2 regions of the Alteromonas sp. ABV4_515 genome follow, and region 2 is predicted to be linked to the other one. Evidence: predicted binding sites of a transcription regulator. Region 2 holds the regulator's gene; the other holds the start of a gene.
What was found. Region 2 encodes sigma-54, which starts transcription at its own class of promoters, with help from an activator protein. Its sites were predicted from a motif close to GTTGGCACGNNNNTNGNNT; they were not measured.
Positions count from the first base shown of each region.

Region 1: glnK (P-II family nitrogen regulator) is a predicted target of sigma-54. The motif match lies at 3,669-3,687, and genes of this name have one in related genera.

Region 1 covers NZ_JBSWWZ010000001.1:377,985-384,140, forward strand. The annotation lists gene ACXAGX_RS01630 (glycosyltransferase family 2 protein) at 1-169, shown strand, start outside; gene ACXAGX_RS01635 (catalase) at 280-1,782, opposite strand; gene ACXAGX_RS01640 (ammonium transporter) at 1,998-3,242, opposite strand; gene glnK (P-II family nitrogen regulator) at 3,273-3,611, opposite strand; gene ACXAGX_RS01650 (hypothetical protein) at 4,059-4,640, shown strand; gene ACXAGX_RS01655 (DUF808 domain-containing protein) at 4,707-5,624, shown strand.
Region 2 covers NZ_JBSWWZ010000007.1:254,365-260,520, forward strand. The annotation lists gene ACXAGX_RS17510 (substrate-binding periplasmic protein) at 1-485, opposite strand, end outside; gene ACXAGX_RS17515 (HPr family phosphocarrier protein) at 515-787, opposite strand; gene rapZ (RNase adapter RapZ) at 787-1,632, opposite strand; gene ptsN (PTS IIA-like nitrogen regulatory protein PtsN) at 1,678-2,121, opposite strand; gene hpf (ribosome hibernation promoting factor) at 2,130-2,417, opposite strand; gene ACXAGX_RS17535 (RNA polymerase factor sigma-54) at 2,447-3,925, opposite strand; gene lptB (LPS export ABC transporter ATP-binding protein) at 4,016-4,741, opposite strand; gene lptA (lipopolysaccharide transport periplasmic protein LptA) at 4,741-5,310, opposite strand; gene lptC (LPS export ABC transporter periplasmic protein LptC) at 5,279-5,842, opposite strand; gene kdsC (3-deoxy-manno-octulosonate-8-phosphatase KdsC) at 5,839-6,156, opposite strand, start outside.

The DNA of each region.
Region 1 (6,156 bases), on a different contig from region 2:
CTGCGATATGTTTTCCCAATTTGCTGAGTTAGGTTTGATTAACCAGGATTACGAGCAGGAAGGTATGCGCGTAATGCGTTTAGTGACGGACGAAGAGCTTGCGAAATATCTGGTTAAAGAGTCAGATGAAGACGCAACGCAAGCTGTTGATTTAGCGCAAACCGCCTAGGTGTTTGCGCACAGACTAGCTGCATAACCGTTTAATACATTTAGCAGCGAGTTTAAACAACCAAGCCCGGCTTTTCAGCCGGGCTTTTTACTGTATTAGCTTATCAGCAATTAGTTGTCTTCTAACGGTGTCTCATCGGTTACTGGCACGGCATTTACGTCAGAATCAAGTGCTTCATTGGCTTTTCTCACACCGGCGGCGTAATCAGGATGTACCTTTTCCAACACTGCATACCAACGCTCTTTCACGCTATCGGAACAAGGTCCCATCGCGGCAGCATAGTTGTTGTATAAGCGTTGCTTTTGTTCGTCCGAGAACATTTCGTATAACGCGCGCGGTTGCACATAATCAATATCGGCGTCTTCCTGAAAATAGCGGTCTGCGTCACCATCAATACGCAATGGCGGTTCAGGATTTTCAACCTGTGCTACCGGACCATTGTGCTGATTCGGTTCATAATAGGCATCTGGATTATCAAAATCATTCGTGAAGAAGCGCATAGCACCATCCTTGTGATAATGATTCACCTTGGCGTTCTTAGCCGCGTTAGCTGGCAATGCTTCGTAGTGCGTACCCAGGCGATAGCGATGGGCATCGGCATAGGAAAAGACCCTTGCCTGCAGCATTTTATCCGGGCTAAAACCAATACCAGGTACCACATTAGACGGGCTATAAGCCGCGTTTTCAATCATCTGGAAATAGTTCTCAGGCACCGTGTGCATTTCCAACTCACCCACTTCGATTAACGGGAAGTCTTTATGTGGCCACACTTTGGTTAAATCAAAAGGATTGTAAGCCTGGTTGCCCGCTTCTTCTTCTGGCATTACCTGAATATAAAGCGTCCATTTTGGATACTTACCTTCTTCCACCGCATTGATCAGATCTTCCTGATACGACTCACGGGTTTTACCAATCAGCTTTTCAGATTCTTCATTGGTATAGTGCTCGTGGCCCTGCTGTGTTTTAAAGTGGAACTTCACCCAAAAACGTTCGCCCTCTGCGTTCCACATGCTGAAGGTATGAGAACCATAACCATTCATATACATGGGGTTTTTAGGGATACCCCGGTCAGACATCAAAATGGTTACCTGATGCACACACTCTGGCTGCGCCGCCCAGAAATCGAACATGGCTTCGGGACTACGTAAGTTGGTTTTAGGGTGGCGCTTTTGTGTACGAATAAAATCAGGGAATTTGTAACCGTCGCGGATAAAGAATACTGGCGTATTATTCCCTACCATATCCCAGTTTCCGTCTTCAGTATAAAACTTCAAACTAAACCCACGCACATCACGCTCGGTGTCAGCAGCACCAGACTCTCCGGCCACCGTGGACCAACGGCTTAGTACTTCGGTCTTCTTACCGATCTCGTTGAATACTTTTGCACAGGTATATTTGCTGATGTCGTGAGTCACGGTGAATGTGCCTTGCAGACCCCAGCCTTTGGCGTGCACCGTGCGCTCAGGAATACGCTCCCTATTTTGGTGCGCCAGCTTTTCGATAAGCTGATAGTCGGTTAACAGTGCCGGGCCACGGGCCCCTGCTGTACGGGTTGTTTGATTCGATTCGACCGGTGCACCGGCGCTTGTAGTAAGAGTTGGTTTCTTGCTCACATTGGTCTCCAGAGTGTCACTGTTGTGGTGTTTACTTTTACGTTTACTTTAGTACAACAATGGGCAGAAAACCGACCAATCGAATTTAGTGATTTATGCAGTAAGTTTTTTTGATTAGAAAGAAAAAACCCCGCGGGTAGCGGGGTTATAAGTTTGGTGAGTCAGACATTATAGTTGTATTTTAAATTGCCTGATCAAGTCTCCTGGAGTCTGTATTAACGACCAGAAGTGAAGTCTGGATAAGCTTCCAGGCCACATTCTGCAACGTCAACACCTTCAAACTCTTCTTCTTCAGATACTCGAATACCCATGATTGCTTTGAGTACTACCCAAACGATCAGGCTGGTAACGAATACCCATACAAAGATGGTTAATGCACCTAACAGCTGGCCACCAAAAGTAGAACCATCGTTAGTAACAGGAACCAGTAACAGACCTAACAGACCAACAACACCGTGAACAGAGATAGCGCCCACAGGATCATCGATTTTCAGTTTATCAAGGAACAGGATAGATACTACAACCAGCAGACCACCCAGCGCACCGAACAGTGTCGCTTGCAGCGGAGTAGGTGTAGAAGGTTCTGCAGTGATAGCAACCAGACCAGCCAGCGCACCGTTCAGTACCATAGTCAGGTCTGCTTTACCGAACATGATGCGAGCCAGCAGCAGAGCAGCAATAGCACCACCAGCGGCAGCAGCGTTAGTGTTCATGAATACAACTGCAACTGCGTTTGCGCTTTCTACAGTAGCAGTAGCCAGTACTGAACCGCCGTTGAAACCGAACCAGCCCATCCACAGGATGAATGTACCTAATGTTGCCAGTGGCAGGTTTGCACCTGGGATAGCGTTAACTTTGCCATCTGCAGTGTATTTACCTTTACGAGCACCAAGAACCAGTACGCCAGCAAGCGCAGCAGCAGCACCAGCCATGTGAACGATACCAGAACCTGCAAAGTCAGAGAAACCTTCATCACCCAGCGTGTACATACCGAATACGGCTTCGCCACCCCAAGTCCAAGCACCTTCCATTGGGTAGATGAAACCAGTCATCACAACCGCAAAAGTAAGGAAAGCCCACAGTTTCATACGCTCAGCAACCGCACCAGATACGATAGACATAGCAGTCGCTACAAATACTACCTGGAAGAAGAAGTCAGCAGATGGCGCGTAAGTGGCTGCATCTTCAGCAACGCCAGTTGCACCGTCACCAACAATACCAGAAAGGAATAAAGTGAAGTCACCACCACCGTACATGATGCTGTAACCGCAAATCATGTACATGGTACAGGCAATCGCGTAAAGCGCGACGTTTTTGGTCAGGATTTCAGTTGTATTTTTCGCTCGTACCAGACCCGCTTCCAGCATTGCAAAGCCCGCAGCCATCCACATGACCAACGCACCGCAAATCAGGAAATAGAAGGTATCTAATGCATACCCAAGTTCGAATGTGATTTCCATTGTGTTCTCCGCAATTTCTCTTTTTGTTTTTTACAGCGCGTCTGCGTCAGTTTCGCCGGTACGAATACGTACTGCATGTTCAAGGTCGTAGACAAATACTTTACCGTCACCAATTTTGCCAGTTTTCGCTGCACCGGTGATGGCTTCTACCAGACGCTCAACCTGATCAGCTGCAACTGCAACTTCCAGTTTTACTTTTGGTAAGAAATCCACTTGATATTCAGCACCGCGGTACAGTTCAGTGTGTCCTTTCTGACGTCCAAAACCTTTCACTTCGGTAACGGTCAGGCCGTCGATTCCGATCTCTGAAATGGCTTCACGAACATCATCCAGCTTGAACGGCTTGATGATAGCTGTGACTAGTTTCATGTGTTGCTCCCAGATAATGGTTGTTTGTGTTCGCTTAAAGCGGGTTTTCACAATCTAAGACAAGTCCTATGCCATAAATTTTAATCCAACAGAATCATATGTTTATGCAAATCGATGAATAAAAAATGTGAATTTTTTGCACCACATGTGATCACTAGACACCGATAGCACCAATTTGGTGCGAAGGTAAAAACTGTTAGGAAATGGTATTGTAAATGACGGAACTTCAAGCAGTTATTCAGGTCTTTGATGCGTATGGAAATAATGGAAAGCCCTTTCTTTGCGCCTCAGAGGCCACATATTGAGACGCCTCACAGCAAAAAGCGACGAGGGGTATTTGTTGCATCTGTGGTAATACACGCTGTACTGATTGTGATTCTCGCAACCGCTGAAAGGAACAGGACTATTCCAGCCCCCGAACTGCCTCCTCCAATTAACGCAAGATTAGTGTTCAAAGCACCGAGACCGGCAGTCACTAGCGAAGAAAATTTGCCGCAGCCCGCCATTGCGTCACCGCCGGCGACACAGCCTGTTGAAGAACCTTTACCTCAAATCGAGAGAGTCGACATTGAGCCCGTTGAGCCCGTGCCTGCTGAAAAGGTGAGTCAGGAGCCGGTTCAAAACCCCACATCGATAACGAAGGAGGCCACACCTTCTGCACCGGCCCCAGTAGTATCAGAAAAGGGAAGTCGCCCTGCGACCTCATTAACATCACGAAGTGCACTGGATGCTTTTTTTAGCCAACAGCAAGCGCAAGCTCGGCAACGAGACGCTGAAATGGCATCGAAAGAATATAGAAAGCAGAAGACATCGCCTGATATTGTCGACCCCCGCAAAGATAAACTTGAAGAAGAAGTGAACGCTCCACCTACGGTTAACGTAAATTGTTCCGATACAACAACGAATGTGCTTGCCACTATCGCCACCTTTACCGGCGGGCGTGTCGCTTGTTCCAATAGAAGCAACGGCTTCGATAAGTTTATCGATAAACACCTGAACAAAGGTGTAAAAGACGACGAGAACCGCTAGCCCACATATTGCGCACAACCATAACTGTGGTTAATCTACCCGCTGAAATTTTTATAGGAAATATCCATGGCAGCCGCCAACTTACTTGCTCTTATTGACGATATCGCCACCCTGCTCGATGACATTTCAGCCATGTCTAAGGTCGCCGCTCAAAAAACAGCCGGCGTACTCGGTGATGATTTAGCCCTTAATGCGAACCAGGTTCAGGGCGTGCGCGCTGAACGAGAACTGCCTGTGGTGTGGGCGGTCGCGAAAGGCTCATTGCTAAACAAAGTGTTCCTGGTTCCCGCAGCCATGTTGATCAGTGTATTTATACCTGTACTTATCACCATCTTGCTGGTTATTGGGGGCTTGTACCTGTGTTTTGAAGGAGCAGAAAAAGTCATTCATAGCTTGTTCCATAAGCAGGACGAGGCCGAACGGGAAGCGAGAATCGCCAAGCTGGCGCAGGAAGATGTCGACCTTGTGGCAATGGAAAAGGATAAAATTAAAGGGGCAATTCGTACCGATTTTATTCTTTCTGCTGAAATCATTGTAATCGCACTCGGCAGTGTACAAGGTGCCGATTTAGTCACCCAATTAGGTGTTTTGTGTGCGCTTAGCGTGGGTATTACGGCTGGCGTTTATGGCATTGTCGCCGGTATCGTGAAAATGGACGATGTTGGCCTGTACCTGCTCAGAAAGTCTCTCACTGGCGGTTACAATGGTTTTCAACGTATTACCGGGCGCGCGCTTTTGGTTTCGGCTCCAATTTTAATGAAAGTACTCGCGTTTGTGGGAACCATCGCCATGTTTCTGGTAGGTGGCGGTATACTCACTCACAATATCCCTTTCCTGCATCATGTTGCAGAAAGTATGAGTCATGGCTTTGAGCAGCTTGGCTTTATCATTCCGTTGCTCATCGATGGAGTAGCAGGTTTGATTGCGGGCTCGTTGATTGTGGGCGTGGTATCAATTTTTACCCGCGGTAAATCTCACGACTAAACCTAGTGGTGCTTACGGGCAAACATCAATTTTCAAATAACAAAAGTGGTGATTTTCACCACTTTTGCTTTTTTATTTTCACCAAATTTTGGTTTCTTTCCTTTCAAGATTATTTATTTGCGCCCTCTTCGAAAGAAAAATTCCTTTAAAATCAATACAAGTGGAATTTTAAGCGATATGGCACAACTATCGCTATTCAACTATCACTTACGCAAATACGACTAAACAATTAACTGCCGGGAAGTCAGCCAGCGCGCAGTTTCTAATCTTAGTTAATGGAGAGTAACGATGATAACTTCCGGTGGTTTATTACTTCTTGCGCTTGGGCCCGTTGTTGCATACCTGGCCAGTGCCGTACTTTTCAGCGGACTGCAAAGCCTCGCAGCCCGCTTTCACTAATCCCAACGCTCCCGTAGGGCCTTTCCCTGGGTCAGCTGATATATCGCGTACTAGTTTTAATTAATCGATATATCCTGGCCGCAGGGCTTTTTTATGCCCGCGTCTTTACGTCTTTACGTCTTTACAGTTATGG
Region 2 (6,156 bases):
CGTGAAGCGATTTTCTCTTCAAACTCACTGCCATACCAGCCGCTGGTATTGAGTGCCAGCGTGCGCCCTTCGCTTAACAGTTGAAACAGTGTTTTTCCCGCAAACTCGCCTGCGCGCTCGGGAATATACGCGAAGCCGATAAACTCAGCGCGATACGGTATCGAGAACAGGTTATTACGTTGTCTGTCTTCGTTACGCGCGGCGCCGACTACGATATCAATGCCACCCCGGGCAATTTGTTCACCAACCCGTCTTTCAGGGAGCGGATAGCTTTGTAAGTCGTAGTGCATGTGGGCGAGTATCTGTTTTAACAGTTCGTAATCTTCGCCGGTAAGCACATCATTCTGGTGGTAAATATAAGGCGGCCAATGTGCCGCACTAATCCCCAGAGTAGGGGCATAGTCTTCAGCGGCATTGATTTGGGGAGTACAAACTAATATGGCCAGCATGCTGAACAGCAGCTGGGTAACACTTCTAACAGACACGTTCAATTCCATTTGTTGTGAGTGTGCGATCACTCGTCTTCGTTAAACCTACCGGCAATTAGCGCTTCTACAGCATCCATTGCTGCTTCCGCATCAGGCCCTTCAGACACCACGACTACCTGTTCGCCCTGGTGGCTTTCCATCATCATTAATCCCAACACGCTATTGGCATTGGCCTGTTTGTCACCTTTGTGCAAGGTGACTTCAGCATCAAACTGATTGGCCAACTGAACCAATTGGGTTGCCGCTCGGGCATGCAAACCGAGTTTGTTTACAATTGTCAGTGATTTCTCTACACGCATTACTTACTTTGCTCACGGTGCCTGATTTGTACATCAGGGTGGTTTTCACGGAAATTCTTTGCCAGCGATTCTGCTACGTAAACAGAACGATGCTGACCACCGGTACAGCCAATGGCAACGGTAACATAACTGCGATTATTGCGCTCGAGGTGAGGCAACCAGGTAGTGATTAGGTTCTGGATTTGCCAGATAAACTTCGTCACGATGGGCTGAGAGCTTAAGAATACCTGCACAGGCGCATCAAGGCCAGTAAGATGTTTTAAGTCTGGCTCCCAGTGTGGATTGGGAAGGAAGCGGGCATCAAACACGTAATCAGCATCTTTTGGAATACCGTGTTTAAAGCCAAACGATTCGAACACCAGTACGAGTCGGGAGCTTTTTTTTCCAAGAATACGCTCACGGATGAGTTCTGCGAGCTGGTGAATACTGAGTGAGTCGGTATCAATATTTAAATCGGCACGCTCAGCAATGGGAGCCAGCAGCTCTTTTTCTGTTTGAATGGCATCCGACAACGATTTATTCAAACGTGCCAACGGGTGCAAACGACGGGTTTCACTGAAGCGTTTCAGCAGCATGTCATCGCCCGCATCGATATACACAATGGTCACGGTCCAGGATTCTGGCAAGTAGTCGAGAATTTCTACCAGTTCGGCAGGATCTTTAGGCAGGTTACGAACATCAATGCTCACTGCAACCTGCTCGTACTCGTCGGCGACGGTATGGGTGAGTGCAGGGAGTAGATTAACCGGGATGTTATCTACGCAATAGTAACCGAGGTCTTCCAGCGCCCGTAATGCGACGGATTTCCCTGAACCGGAACGACCACTGATGATAATGAGCTTCACGTTTTTCTCCTGAAATACCGTGTTAACGCAGGCGTTTACAATAACTTACTGTAATGCGCGAATAATATCATCACTTGTATCAGCTTTTCGGATACTTTTTATTGTCTCTTTATCGCTAAGCTTGCCAGCAACCATGGCGAGCGTTTGCAGGTGACCGTCAGTTTGTTCCTGCGGTACCAGAAGGGTGAAGAAAATATCGACGGGTTTATTGTCTATGGCATCGAAATTAATGGCTGGCGTAGTGGTTACGACAATGGCAATCACTTTTTCGAGACCGGCAAGGCGACCATGAGGAAGCGCTATACCATTACCAATCCCTGTGCTGCCCATGCGTTCACGTGCCATCAAGGCACTTAACACCGTGGCTTCATCGATATCTGCGTTGTTTTTAGCGGCAATCCCACTGATGATTTCGAGGATGCGCTTTTTACTATTGCACTGGACCGCACATTCAGTGCGATCCAGGCTAACTATGGCTTGTATATCCATGAATTCAATTAATGCTTTTTAAGCTTTTCCTTGTGTTTCAGAACCTGCCGGTCGAGCTTATCTACCATACTGTCGATAGCTGCGTACATGTCTTGATTTTCGGAAGAGGCAAAGACCTCTGCGCCACTGAGGAAAACCGTTGCTTCTGCTTTCTGATTAAGTTTTTCGACATTCAAAATTACGTGCACATTCGATATGTGGTCGAAGTGACGTTCTAGTTTACTGAATTTCGTATCGACATAGGTACGCAAAGAATCTGTGATCTCAACATGATGACCAGTAAGGTTTATTTGCATATTTCGTCTTCCTTATTTTGAGCAGCCCATTAAATGAGGCTTTTGCGTTGGTTAGACGGCGGGATCGATAGGGACTCCCGGTACTTTGCTATTGTTCGCCGGGCAACCATGATGCCTTGATCGGCCAACAACGAAGCAATCTTGCTGTCGCTCAGCGGTTTGCTTGGCTTTTCAGCAGCAACCAGCTTTTTAATCAGTGCGCGAATCGCTGTGGATGAACACTCACCACCGGATTCTGTGGCCACGTGGCTTGAGAAGAAGTACTTCAACTCAAAAATGCCTCGAGGCGTATGCATGTACTTCTGGGTGGTAACCCGGGAAATGGTTGATTCATGCATATCTACCATTTCTGCGACATCGTTCAGCACCATTGGTTTCATCATTTCAGGGCCATGCTCAAAAAAGCCCATTTGTTGCTGAACAATGCAATTCGCTACTTTAAGCAGGGTGTCATTACGGCTTTCAAGGCTCTTGATAAACCATTTCGCTTCCTGCATATGAGAGCGAATAAATTGTGAATCGCTGCTGTTGCGGGCCTTACGGCTCATAGCGGCGTATTGTTGGTTAACACTTAACTTCGGCAGGCTGTCTGGATTGAGTTCTACTACCCAACGGCCGTTTTTCTTCGCCACAGAAACGTCTGGAATAACGTATTCTGGTTCCTTAGTGATAAGTGCACTACCCGGACGCGGATTCAGCGTTTGCAGTAGACGCATAGCTTCACGAAGCTGGTCTTCTTTCAGGCGCGTTTTTCGCATCAGCGTTCGGTAATCTTTGCTGCCAAGTAAATCGGCGTGTTCTCTTAACAGCAATCTGGCTTCTTCCAGCCAAGGGGTATCGGGGGCGTATTGCGTTAATTGCACCAGTAAACACTCTTGTGGTGTACGCGAGCCAGAACCGATTGGGTCGAACAACTGGATGCGCTTGAGTACGCATTCCACTTCATCTTCTTCTACCGGTTCTTCCATGTCTTCACTGTTCACGCTTTGCAGAATGTCTTCCACGGTAACAGTGAGGTAACCCGATTCATCAATCGAGTCGATGATGGCCAGCGCGATAGCGCGATCGATGTCTGAGAACGGCGTTAAGCGCATCTGCCAAAGCAGATGGTCTTGAATATTTTCGGTGGTTTCACCTTGGAAGATTTGCTCGTCATCACCGCCGGCAGGGCCGGGGGCAGGCGCAGAAGACGCAGAAATGTATTCGTCCCAGGTGCTGTCGAGAGGGAGTTCATCGGGCAGGTCATTTTTTTCCAGCGCTTCGCCGGTGTCCATGCTTTCCGAGGCTGACGCAGATTCAGGCATGCTGTCGTCGTTATCGAGATTATTCTTCTCAACAACATCGTTGTCTGAACTGTCGTCCACTTCCAGTAGCGGATTAGAATCCAGTGCTTCCTGAATTTCCTGTTGTAAATCCAGCGTCGACAATTGCAATAGTTTGATCGCCTGCTGAAGTTGCGGCGTCATTGTCAGTTGTTGACTAAATTTTAGCTGTAAAGATGGTTTCATCTACGTCTTATATTAACTCTGAAAAAAGTATCTGGCTAAAGCGGCGATTTATTATTCTTAAATTGCGGTTTGTTATGCCCGATAACTTAACTATAGCCTGAATTGCTCACCTAGGTATACATCTCGAACTTTTTGATTACTTAATACCTGTTCTGCGGTGCCCTGAGCAATCAGTTCTCCATGACTGACGATATAGGCTTCTTCACAAACATCAAGGGTTTCCCTTACGTTGTGATCGGTAATCAGGATGCCTATACCTCTGTCTCTTAAATGTTGAATGATCTTCTTTATATCATTAACCGAAATTGGATCAACTCCGGCAAAGGGTTCATCAAGCAAAATAAATTGCGGATTAGCTGCTAAGGCTCTGGCAATCTCAACCCGGCGGCGTTCACCACCCGACAAACTCATACCTGTACTATTACGTATATGGTTAATATTAAATTCATCAAGTAGCGCGTCGGCTTCTTCTTCACGCTGATGGCTTTTTAGATCCTTACGGGTTTGCAAAATAGCCATGATATTTTCATGTACCGTGAGCTTTCTGAATATCGATGCTTCCTGCGGCAGATAGCCAATGCCGCGACGTGCACGCTCGTGCATCGGTTCATGCGTTAGCTCATTGTCGTCGATATTAATTTTGCCTTTATCCAGCGGCACCAACCCCACAATCATGTAGAACGTGGTGGTTTTTCCAGCACCATTAGGGCCCAACAAACCCACAATTTGGCCGGTAGACACAGAAAGGCTTACATCGCGCACAACCTGACGAGATTTGTACGACTTAGCCAAATGGCTCGCGGTTAAGGTGGCCATTACTGATTGTCACCTTCGTTGTCATCGCTTTTCTTTTCGTCTTCAGACAGCCCTTTTACAGTTTCTGGCTGAAATACCGTGGTAACACGACCACTGCTTGAGCTGTCACCGCCCGTGGCAAGAAGCTGCTCTTTGCCCATGTCATAACGAATGCTATCGCCTTGAACCATGCTGCTATCTTGCTGAATTTGTGCCTGACCTTGCAGGGAAATGAGCTTTTTGGCAACTTCGTAACGAATTTCATTGGCGCTGGCTTTTACCTGTGCACCATCGTCCATGGTTTGTGAATAGCTGGCCGGTTCGCCATAGGCCACAAACACTTCTTTGCCGTCACCATCGCTGGCAATAACCTGAACTTCATCGGCGGTGATCACCAACGAACCCTGGGTAATCTTCACGTCTTCTTTAAAGGTAGATGTTTTCTTCTTGCCGTCAATGAACTGCGACTTCGCATCAACTTTAATTGGCTTGTCGAAATCTGTGTTGTCGGCCAAGGCTACTGTGGGCATTACAGCAACAGAGATCGTTGTTATCAGGCTAGCTGCCAGGGGAATAAATCGTTTGAACATGATCTATCAACTCATATTGTTGGGTACGCAGGTTTGCATTAAAACCATTGCTTTTGATGATGGTCTGAACACCGCGGATATCAACAGGTTGATCGGATGTCATCGTTTTATCATCCAGATTAACCTTAATGAAATCAGTTGTAATGGTCTGAACGAACTCGTCAGGATTCAGACTCTTAATCAGCACATTATCTTCTAACTGAATGAGATCGTCATTATATAATGTGCCTTTATCTGCGGTTACCTGCCAGGGAGCTTCATTTTCCGCAGCATAGACAGTGTATTTGGGTTGACTGAATAACACAAAGCCAAGCTGGTCGTAATGTTCCATTGAAGCGGCGTACACTTCGTGATTCACCTTACCTTCATCGTTGTACAAGGTGGTGGTGAGGTTTTTGGCCTTATAAGCCGGGCGTAACGCACTATCACTCATCGACTGAGCGGGTTTTTCATCTTCGGCCATCCACACGGGCATGTACATCAACAATGCCATCACAAACAGTGCGGAAATACTGAGGCCTAATCGATTCATATACTGGCACCGTGAATCATATCCAGCGTACCCACCGCTTGCATAATCACATCACACACTTCACGCACAGCGCCGTATCCACCAGGCTTCGTGGTGATCCAGTTTGCTTCACGGGTAACCGCGGGGTGGGCATCTTTAACGGCAATTTTCGTTTCTGCGTACTTGTACATGCCTAAATCTGGCATGTCGTCGCCAATGGCCGCAACTTGTTCGGGGCTCAGACCAAGCTTCTGGCATAAATCGGCCATGGCATCGGCTTTGTTTTCCTGGCCTTGAATGATGTGTTTAACGTTCAGCGCTGTCATGCGGTTTTT